Regions from separate parts of the Alteromonas sp. McT4-15 genome, predicted to be linked through region 2. Evidence: predicted binding sites of a transcription regulator. Region 2 holds the regulator's gene; each other region holds the start of a gene.
What was found. Region 2 encodes MetJ, which represses methionine synthesis genes. Its sites were predicted from a motif close to TAGACGTCTAGACGTCTA; they were not measured.
Positions count from the first base shown of each region.

Region 1: a site for MetJ is predicted at 1,394-1,411, ahead of serA (phosphoglycerate dehydrogenase). Genes of this name have one in related genera too.
Region 3: a site for MetJ is predicted at 1,146-1,163, ahead of msrA (peptide-methionine (S)-S-oxide reductase MsrA). Genes of this name have one in related genera too.

Region 1 is NZ_JAJALG010000002.1:92,041-95,209, forward strand. Features, by position in the region: gene LHL20_RS02240 (hypothetical protein) at 1-494, shown strand, start outside; gene rpiA (ribose-5-phosphate isomerase RpiA) at 648-1,304, shown strand; gene serA (phosphoglycerate dehydrogenase) at 1,558-2,787, shown strand; gene LHL20_RS02255 (DUF481 domain-containing protein) at 2,866-3,169, opposite strand, start outside.
Region 2 is NZ_JAJALG010000027.1:53,602-56,770, reverse strand. Features, by position in the region: gene LHL20_RS16030 (malic enzyme-like NAD(P)-binding protein) at 411-1,649, shown strand; gene metJ (met regulon transcriptional regulator MetJ) at 1,723-2,055, opposite strand; gene metF (methylenetetrahydrofolate reductase) at 2,217-3,104, shown strand.
Region 3 is NZ_JAJALG010000015.1:31,480-34,648, reverse strand. Features, by position in the region: gene LHL20_RS12080 (SDR family NAD(P)-dependent oxidoreductase) at 1-604, opposite strand, end outside; gene LHL20_RS12075 (thiol-disulfide oxidoreductase DCC family protein) at 594-989, opposite strand; gene msrA (peptide-methionine (S)-S-oxide reductase MsrA) at 1,243-1,788, shown strand; gene LHL20_RS12065 (hypothetical protein) at 1,887-3,008, opposite strand; gene LHL20_RS12060 (alkaline phosphatase family protein) at 3,111-3,169, shown strand, end outside.

The DNA.
Region 1 (3,169 bases), on a different contig from region 2:
ATATGTTCCCAGCAACATTGCTATACATTAACCACTTCATTTTGGCGTTTGGATTAGTGATCTTCGGCCTAGCTATGTATTGGGACAGCAAAGACACAGCAAGACAAACTCGCGCTTCAGACGTTGCATTTTGGCTGCACCTTATTTCGGCGCCAATGATTGTACACCCTATATTTCAAAGTCTAGGCGTGCTTGAAGGTAGCGGCGATCTGTTTATCTCGCTTATTGTTTTGGCTCTGTACGTGCTACTTGCCATCATATCTATCGCCGTTGACCGTCGTGCCATTATGGTTTCGGCCCTGACCTATGTGGTTTACACCTTCTCAGCACTTATGGAAGACTTTGGCATGGTGTCTTCAAGCTTTGCTATCACAGGTCTGTGCATTGGTACTTCACTGCTTCTGCTTTCAGCGTATTGGCATAGCTGCCGTCGCTGGGTATTAAAGCTAGTGCCTCAACAAATGCAATTAAGACTGCCAGAAGCTAAGGTGTAAGCACGAGGGCATATTGACCTTTCCCCAACGCAGCAAAATTTGTTTTGCTGCGTTTTTCATTTTTAAGTTCTTGTCAAAATATCCACTCGTTTAGGTGGGTTCACGTTATTTTATCGGTTACACTGCAAGCAAAAATACCCAGAGAGTAACCCTATGGATCAGAATGCAAAGAAACAGGCCGTGGCAAAAGCGGCTATTGCCTACGTAAAACCAGACAGTATTGTTGGTGTTGGTACAGGCTCAACCGTTAACTTTTTTATTGAAGAACTCGGCAAAATAAAACACCAAATAGAAGGCGCAGTATCAAGCTCTGAAGCATCTACCGAGCGCTTGAAAGCACTGGGCATTGAAGTTTTCGAACTTAACGAAGTAAGTGACCTTTCTGTGTATATCGACGGCGCTGACGAAGTGACTGAGCACAAGCATATGATAAAAGGTGGTGGTGCAGCGCTAACCCGTGAAAAAATTGTTGCTGGTGCAGCCACAACGTTTGTGTGTATTGTTGACGAGAGTAAACGTGTGCCTGTTTTGGGTAAATTCCCACTGCCTGTTGAAGTTATTCCGATGGCACGTTCATTCGTTGCAAGAGAGTTAGTGAAACTTGGTGGTGATCCTGAATATCGACAAGGTGTGGTCACCGACAATGGCAATGTAATTCTTGATGTTCACAATCTTGAAATTTTAAACCCACGAGAGCTTGAACAAAAAATCAATAATATTCCAGGTGTAGTAACGAACGGTATATTCGCGCTTCGTGGCGCAGACATTGTCCTTTCAGCTACCGATGCGGGTGTTGATACATATAAATAGCCTTTTTGCTGACACTGCGCACACACGCTGGGTGCAGTGTTAGCACAATTACCACTTTTATCTTTGGCTATTTTCTGATAGCTTTCGTTTAGACGTCTAGATGGCCTTGAAGATAATCGACGACGCCTATCATAATGAAGTGAGTTAAGACCACTCAACGTATAAAGCGGCCCTAGTGGTGAATATATACTGGTAGCAACCCTACAAAAACGTAGTTATTGCCCACATTACATCAGCGAGAGATAGCGAGTTCATGAGCAAAGTTTCATTAGAGAAGGATAAAATCCGAATTTTATTGCTAGAAGGCGTTCACCAAAGTGCATTGGAAACCCTTAAAAGTAATGGTTATAGCAACATTGAGTTTCTTAAAACCTCGCTTCCAGAAGATGAGCTAATTGAGAAAATCAAAGACGCCCACTTTGTTGGTATTCGCTCGCGTACCCAAATTACAGAGAAAGTCGTTGAAGCAGCTCAAAAGCTAGTAGCCATTGGTTGCTTTTGCATTGGTACAAACCAAGTTGACCTTGAAGCAACGCAGCGCCGAGGTATTCCCGTATTTAACGCGCCGTTCTCAAATACCCGCTCTGTAGCAGAATTAGTACTTGGCCAAATTATTCTTCTATTGCGTCAAGTGCCCAGCAAAAATGCAAAAGCGCACCGTGGCGAGTGGGAAAAAACAGCGGTTGGTTCTTATGAAGCACGCGGTAAAACACTTGGTATTATTGGGTATGGTCACATTGGTACGCAATTGAGTATACTTGCCGAACATTTGGGTATGCGCGTTCAGTTTTTCGATATTGAAGATAAACTGGTACTGGGCAATTCAGCCCAAGTTAAGTCGCTTGAAAAGCTTCTTAACACGTCAGATGTGGTTTCTCTTCACGTACCAGAAACACCACAAACACAGAATATGATTGGGGCAGAACAACTGGCACAAATGAAGCCTGGCAGCATATTGATTAATGCATCTCGCGGTACGGTTGTAGATATTGAAGCGCTGGCAAATGCGCTTGAGAGTGGCCATTTAAATGGGGCCGCTATCGACGTATTCCCTGTTGAGCCTAAGTCGAATACCGAAGAATTCCAATCTCCTTTGCGTAAATTCGACAATGTAATTCTAACGCCGCACGTGGGTGGTAGCACACAAGAAGCGCAAGAGAATATCGGCATTGAAGTAGCGGGTAAACTGGCCAAATACAGTGACAACGGCTCTACGTTATCTGCGGTTAACTTCCCTGAAGTATCGTTGCCAGAGCACACTGGACGCTCGCGTTTATTGCATGTTCACAAAAACCAGCCTGGTATTTTAACGCAAATTAACCAAGCATTTGCGCAGAAAGATATCAATATTGAAGCGCAATACCTACAAACCAATGCTGAAATTGGTTACGTGGTAGTTGATGTAAAAGAAGACCGTGGCTATGAGGCATTGGCCGAATTGCAACAAATTGAAGGTACGATAAAAACCCGTATTCTTCATTAATTGTTGGGCACTACGTCTTAAACAAAAAACGCTGCAAATGCAGCGTTTTTTTATATCTAACAATTAGCCACTATTGGCTTAGAAGAAGTTGTATACCAAGCTAACCGCTGTTTCAGTATCAAGCTTCTCGACACCTTCTGCGACTTGCGAGTTGTGATCTAGCTTGAAAGATAAGCGCATTGAAAGGTTACCGCTAATTGTTGCAGTAAGCGCAGATTCTGCACGTGACTTCGTGTTCTCTTCACCCACTTCGGTACTGGCTGTTTGTGTGAACTTCGCCGTATCTGAAATTTTCCATGAGTAAATGGTTGAAGCACGAACGATGACACTGTTCTGACTTTCATCTTCCTGAGTTTCAACAAATGAATAACCCGGACCGATT
Region 2 (3,169 bases):
TGAACGATTACAGCCAACTGCGTAAGACTGTTTTTGTTACCCACATCCCCACATTTAAAAATACAGTATGCGTATGAGGTTGATGTCATTAATAAATCATATGAATGGCAATTATAGCGCTATATTACTGGTCTAATAAGTACGCGTCACCTACATTGGTACATGAGAATTCTGATCAGATATGTACACAGTGAAAGGCTGTGTTAGAGTTGCGATCAACAAGCGATATAGTGAGTATTAATTTTGTGAATAATACCTTACTATTGCCTGTGCATCAGCTAAGGCTGGATTAATTCTAACAAAAACGTCGTGTAACCCTTGCTGTAACATTAACAATAACAACGATAAAAATGCGTACAAGGCGTGAGCGAAGACACCGATGAACCCTACATCTAAGGATACCATTTTACATGTCAGATTTTAGACAACGCGCACTTGATTACCATGCTAAACCCACGCCGGGAAAAATTCGCGTGGAGCTTTCTACCCCGGCTGATAGCGTTGACGATCTTGCACTCGCCTATAGTCCCGGCGTTGCCGAGCCTGTCAGAGAAATAGCTGAAGATCCTGATAACGCCTATAAGTATACTGCGAAAGGCAATATGGTTGCTGTTATTAGTAACGGTACTGCTATTTTAGGACTGGGTAATCTTGGACCTTTAGCATCTAAACCTGTAATGGAAGGTAAAGCGCTTTTGTTTAAACGCTTCGCTGGACTCGATGCCATTGATATTGAAGTTAAGCACAGAACTACCGAAGAGTTTATTAACACGGTAGCCAACATTGCAGACACGTTTGGCGGTATTAACTTAGAAGATATCAAAGCGCCAGAATGTTTTGAAATAGAACAAGAACTTATCAAGCGCTGTAATATCCCTGTGTTCCATGACGATCAACACGGAACAGCTATCGTTACCGCTGCGGGTATGCTTAATGCCCTTGAAATTCAAGGTAAGTCGATAGAGAGCGCCAAGATTGTATGCATGGGCGCAGGCGCAGCGGCTGTTGCATGCATGGAGCTACTGATTAAGTGCGGCGCGCAGCGCGAGCGTATTTACATGCTCGATAGAAAAGGGGTTATTCACACTCGTCGCGAGGATTTAACCGAACATAAAAAGCTCTTTGCAAATAATACTGACAAGCGCACTCTTGAAGACGTGATGGAAGGCGCTGATATATTTGTAGGCGTTTCTGGTCCAGATGTACTGCCTCCAGAAACGTTAGCATTAATGGCTGAAAACCCAATTGTGTTTGCTTGTTCAAACCCAGACCCAGAAATAAAGCCTGAACTTGCTCACGAAGTACGCAAAGACTTAATTATGGCCACTGGCCGTTCGGACTACCCGAACCAAGTAAACAACGTACTGTGCTTCCCGTTCATCTTCCGTGGTGCTCTGGATGTACGTGCTAAAGCCATTAACGATGAGATGAAAGTGGCCGCGGTTGAAGCGCTGCGCGCTATCACTAAAGAAGAGGTGCCAGCAGAGGTACTTGCGGCAAGTAAAAGTGAGAGTTTGACGTTTGGTAAGGACTATATTATCCCGAAGCCTATGGACCCTCGCTTGTGTGAACGTATCGCGTCTGCGGTATCAAAAGCCGCTATTGAGTCTGGTGTAGCGCGCATCGTGCAAACACCAAATGCTGAATAACAACTAATAAAAACGGCGCTTATCTTAAGCGCCGTTTTTCATTATCTATAGCCAACAATTGTTGAGTATTTGCTTACGCGTCTTCTGTCACGTCATTCTCGAAACTAGGGTCTATGCCCATCTCTTCCATAATACGTCTAGCTTCTGCCGGCACGCGATTAGGATTGTCTTTTCTCAAATCATCATCATTGGGCAGGGGTTGCCCTGTAAATGCATGTAGAAATGCTTCGCACAGCAACTCTGAATTGGTTGCGTGTCGTAAATTATTTATCTGCCGACGAGTGCGTTCGTCTGTCAACGCTTTAAGCACATTAATGGGTATAGAAACAGTGACTTTCTTAACCTGTTCGCTCTTTTTACCATGCTCTGCGTAGGGGTGAATATATTTACCGTTCCATTCTGCCATTGTACTAACTCGGTCTACTCTTATTTATGTTATGAATAGAAATTCTAAACAAGTTCACGAAAAGGTCAATTGAGCAGTGTAAACCTCTTGACGTCTAGACATATATTCTTTAATTTAGACGTCTAAACGTCTATATGATTACTATTTTGAGAGAATAAGCCATGGTTTCTTACGCACAGGGTATCGATGCATTAAATCAGTCACTATCAGAGCTGCGTGATATTGATGTGTCTTTTGAGTTTTTCCCACCGAAAACCGAAGCCATGGAAAAAACACTCTGGAAATCAGTTGAGCGTCTTGCGCCGCTAAAACCAAGTTATATGTCAGTAACCTATGGTGCAAACAGTGGCGAGCGCGATAGAACACACGATGTGGTAAAGCGCATTCAACAACAAACAGGCGTAGCAGCTGTGCCGCATTTAACCTGTGTTGATGCAAGCCGTGAAGAGTTAAAGCAAATTGCACAAGATTACTGGGACTCCGGCATTCGCCGTATCGTTGCCCTGCGTGGTGACTTACCACCGGGTGTCGATAAAACAGAAATGTACGCGTCAGACTTAGTCGCATTGCTAAAAGACGTGGCTGATTTTGACATTTCAGTTGCAGCGTATCCTGAAAAACACCCTGAAGCACCTAACGCTCAATTCGATCTACTGAATTTAAAGCGCAAAGCTGAAGCGGGCGCCACAGAAGCCATTTCACAGTTCTTTTTTGATACCAGCGTATTCTTACGCTTTAGAGACCGTGCCGCCGCCGCAGGGGTAGACCTAGACCTGGTGCCCGGAATATTACCCGTTACCAATTACCAAACTTTGGTGAAGTTTGCCGGGTTTACCAATGTGCACGTACCGGGTTGGCTACATAAAATGTTCGACGGATTAGATGAGGACGACCAAGCAACACGTAACCTTATTGGTGCCAACATTGCCATGGACCAAGTTAAAGTGTTGGCAAAAGAAGGCGTTAAACATTTTCACTTCTACACGCTTAATCGCAGTGAGTTGAGCTATGCCATTTGTCACATGCTTGGAGTGCGCGGAAACGGATAAATAGCTTTTTACACAAAAGTTTTGCTACAACGTCTTCTCACAGTTAACATTTCATAAGGTGCGCT
Region 3 (3,169 bases), on a different contig from region 2:
CCACATTTTTTTGAAAAGGCTTAGAAAGCGACGTATCGACTGTGCCTGGGTGATAGCAAACGAGAAGCGCATGTTTAAGCCTGCGTTGATATTCAACTGACGCCGTTTTAACAAACATATTAAGCGCCGCCTTTGAGGCGCGATAACCATACCAGCCTCCCAACCCGTTATCGGAAATACTTCCCACCCGCGCACTTAAACATACTAAGGTTGCATCGTTTTTATCCATAACGTTGACCAAGTGCTTTATCCATAGCGAAGGAATGATGGTATTTACCGCGAAGTATGTTTCAAGTGCGTCTTCACGCACATCTTCTAAGCGTTTTTCAGGGTGTATGTTTTTATTCTCATCGTGAAGAAAACCAGTGGTTATTATCACCGTATTTAACACGACATCGTCTTCTCTAAGCTGTTCAATAAACGATGCAATATGTTTATCGTCTTGTTCGGCTAATTGAACATACATTATGTTTGAAGCACTACTATCGGTAGAGACACTGCCACGAGTCACCGCAATTACATCGTCACCTCGCGAAGCACATTGATGAATAAGTGCCGATGCAATTCCACCAGAAGCACCGACTATAAGTGTTTTAGTTGTCATTACTTTCTCCGGGTACACAGCGTTCGCAGGTTCGTTTTTTACCTGTTAGCCAGTATGAAATCGTATAGCGATGTTTTGCGAAAATGTTGTATACGGCGTCTGCGATAATGCGTATACCAGGCCAGCGAAGCGGAGCATATAGCCAGCCCATTCCCACCGCTTTCCAAGCCAGATGAGTGACATCTAGGCCTGTTATTACAATACCGTCGTCGGTCATCCCGTGTATGCGCGCATTTAGTGCTTGCCAATCAAGCGAAGGGTAACGAGAAGCGAAATCAGGAGCCTGAATGTCAACCAGTGTAAGCCGATTATGCTTATCTCGCTTTTTCAGATGCCTCATTTCTGCCATACATAATGGGCAATAGCTATCGTAGAAAATAATCACGAAACCACCTTTGAATTATTTACACTTAGCGCTCTTACAAAATACGTTGTTGAGCTATTGTTATTCACGTTTTACTTAGTTGGCCTGATGACCATGCTACTTGGGATACCGATTCCCCTGCATGTAAACTCGCAGGGTTGATTTTTTATAATTAATTATTCGTTTATACGCTAAAAAAACAGGCTTGGATGACTTGAGTTGTAAGGCTCTCGCACCCACACTAGTGCAAGTTGATTTTTATTGAGGTTTTATTATGGCTAACAAGCAAGTTGCAACGCTCGCAGGCGGCTGCTTTTGGTGTATTGAGTCGGCTTTCAACACAGTAGAAGGTGTTGATAATGCAATATCTGGGTACGCTGGCGGAGAAAAAGCAGATCCAACCTATGAAGAAGTCTGCAAAGGTGATACCGGCCATGCAGAAGTGGTACAAATAAATTTTGATGCCGATATTATTTCGTACCGCGAAATACTGGAAATCTTCTTCGCATTACATAACCCTACACAGCTAAATCGACAGGGTAACGATGTGGGTACACAGTATCGCAGTGCTATCTTTTACCACGATGAAGCGCAAAAAGCAGAAGCTGAAAAAATTGTTGCAGAAATTACTGAAGATGCCATTTGGCCAGATCCGGTAGTCACAGAAATTGTCGCAATCAATAATTATTACCCTGCTGAGGAATACCACCAGAGCTATTTTAAAAACAATCCTCAGAACCAATATTGCTCAATGGTTGTTGCGCCTAAATTAGCAAAATTTAAGAAGACATTTGCATCTCGTTTAAGAAGCGACGCTTAATCACATTACTCAACGCAAGTGCACGCTTAAAGCTGTTCTTCACAAATTAAAAAAGGGTTGTACTAACAACCCTTTTTTACCCGACTAATAGGTAAAAACTACTCAAACCAACTTGCTTTTAATGTAAGCGGGAATAACAAAGGTGCAAGATCTTCGTACCGAGGGGTATCGGCTTCGCAGGTAGCGTTTTTCATGTAGTTTTTTTCCCATGGATCGTTAATTATCCATAGCGTTGAATCAACCACAACAAGCCCCTCCATTGACGCATTATCCATGAGATACTCACCACACGCTTCGCCGCCGTTAACTTTAAACGTTATGGGGATCCGCTTTGTGGCTTTTTGTTTTGTACTGTCAATTACCCAAAGTTCATTATCATTGCGTGCAGCCGCGAGCAAAAATACGTCACCGCTTTGTGTGATGTGAAGCGCAAGTCCGTTAATAGGATGATTTCCCGAAGTAAAAACGGGAAGACGTAATTGAGGATCTGACACACTGGCAAAATCGCTAGATGACCAAAAATCATCGCCAATATTAAGTGTAAAGATTCTAGGTTGACCCGCTTTATCTTTTTCTAGGCCAATATAAAGCGTACCGTCACTATCCATGGTTAACCCCTCAATGCCATCATTGGGGAAGTTACCTACCTCAAAATCAATAGGAAACTGAAGCGGGCGTACATCGCTCATTTCAACGCTGCCGTTGTCTTTTTGCGTTAGTTTAACCAAAAGTGTTGGATAATCTGTTGAGCCAGTAGCCTCGTACTTAGATTCACAGCGCGGGCTTAAAGCACCTGTGCGAGTAGCGTCTTCTGTTACGGTATAAATAATCTTGGGGTCGCGAGGATCTACGGCTAACGCTTCTAAATCGGGTTGTGAGCTTAAGTACGTGTAGAAGCAACTGCGTCTGACTGCATTAGAAAATGAAAATGTGGCACTTGAATGCGTAAGCGTAGCGCTGGCAGGGTCAATCGTATGTAACTTCAACTGCTGTGTAACATCAGCACTGGCATCAGCAATCGTGATAAGTTGCCCGCCTACTTCCACTAAACCGGATGTTTGAGGATCAAACATGACCTTTCCACTACTGTCTTTGATCCATTGACCCACTGAGACCTCAGTAAGATCGGTCTTTTGGGGAGCAATAACAACGTCCTTAGGCTCACTGCAGGCAGAGATTGCCAACACCACACAAGCAGTAAACATCGAGTTTCTTAACATGCTAAAAGATTCCTTTTTGAAACATTCTGCTTCTAAATTGTAAGGGAGTATATCCAGCATACCGTTTATAGACAAAAAAGAGTAAGGTAAAGGTTTGTAAATGTGTACTTAGAGGGTTTAGTCATTTCTACGCAGCAACTTCCACTTGTCATTGCAGGGCC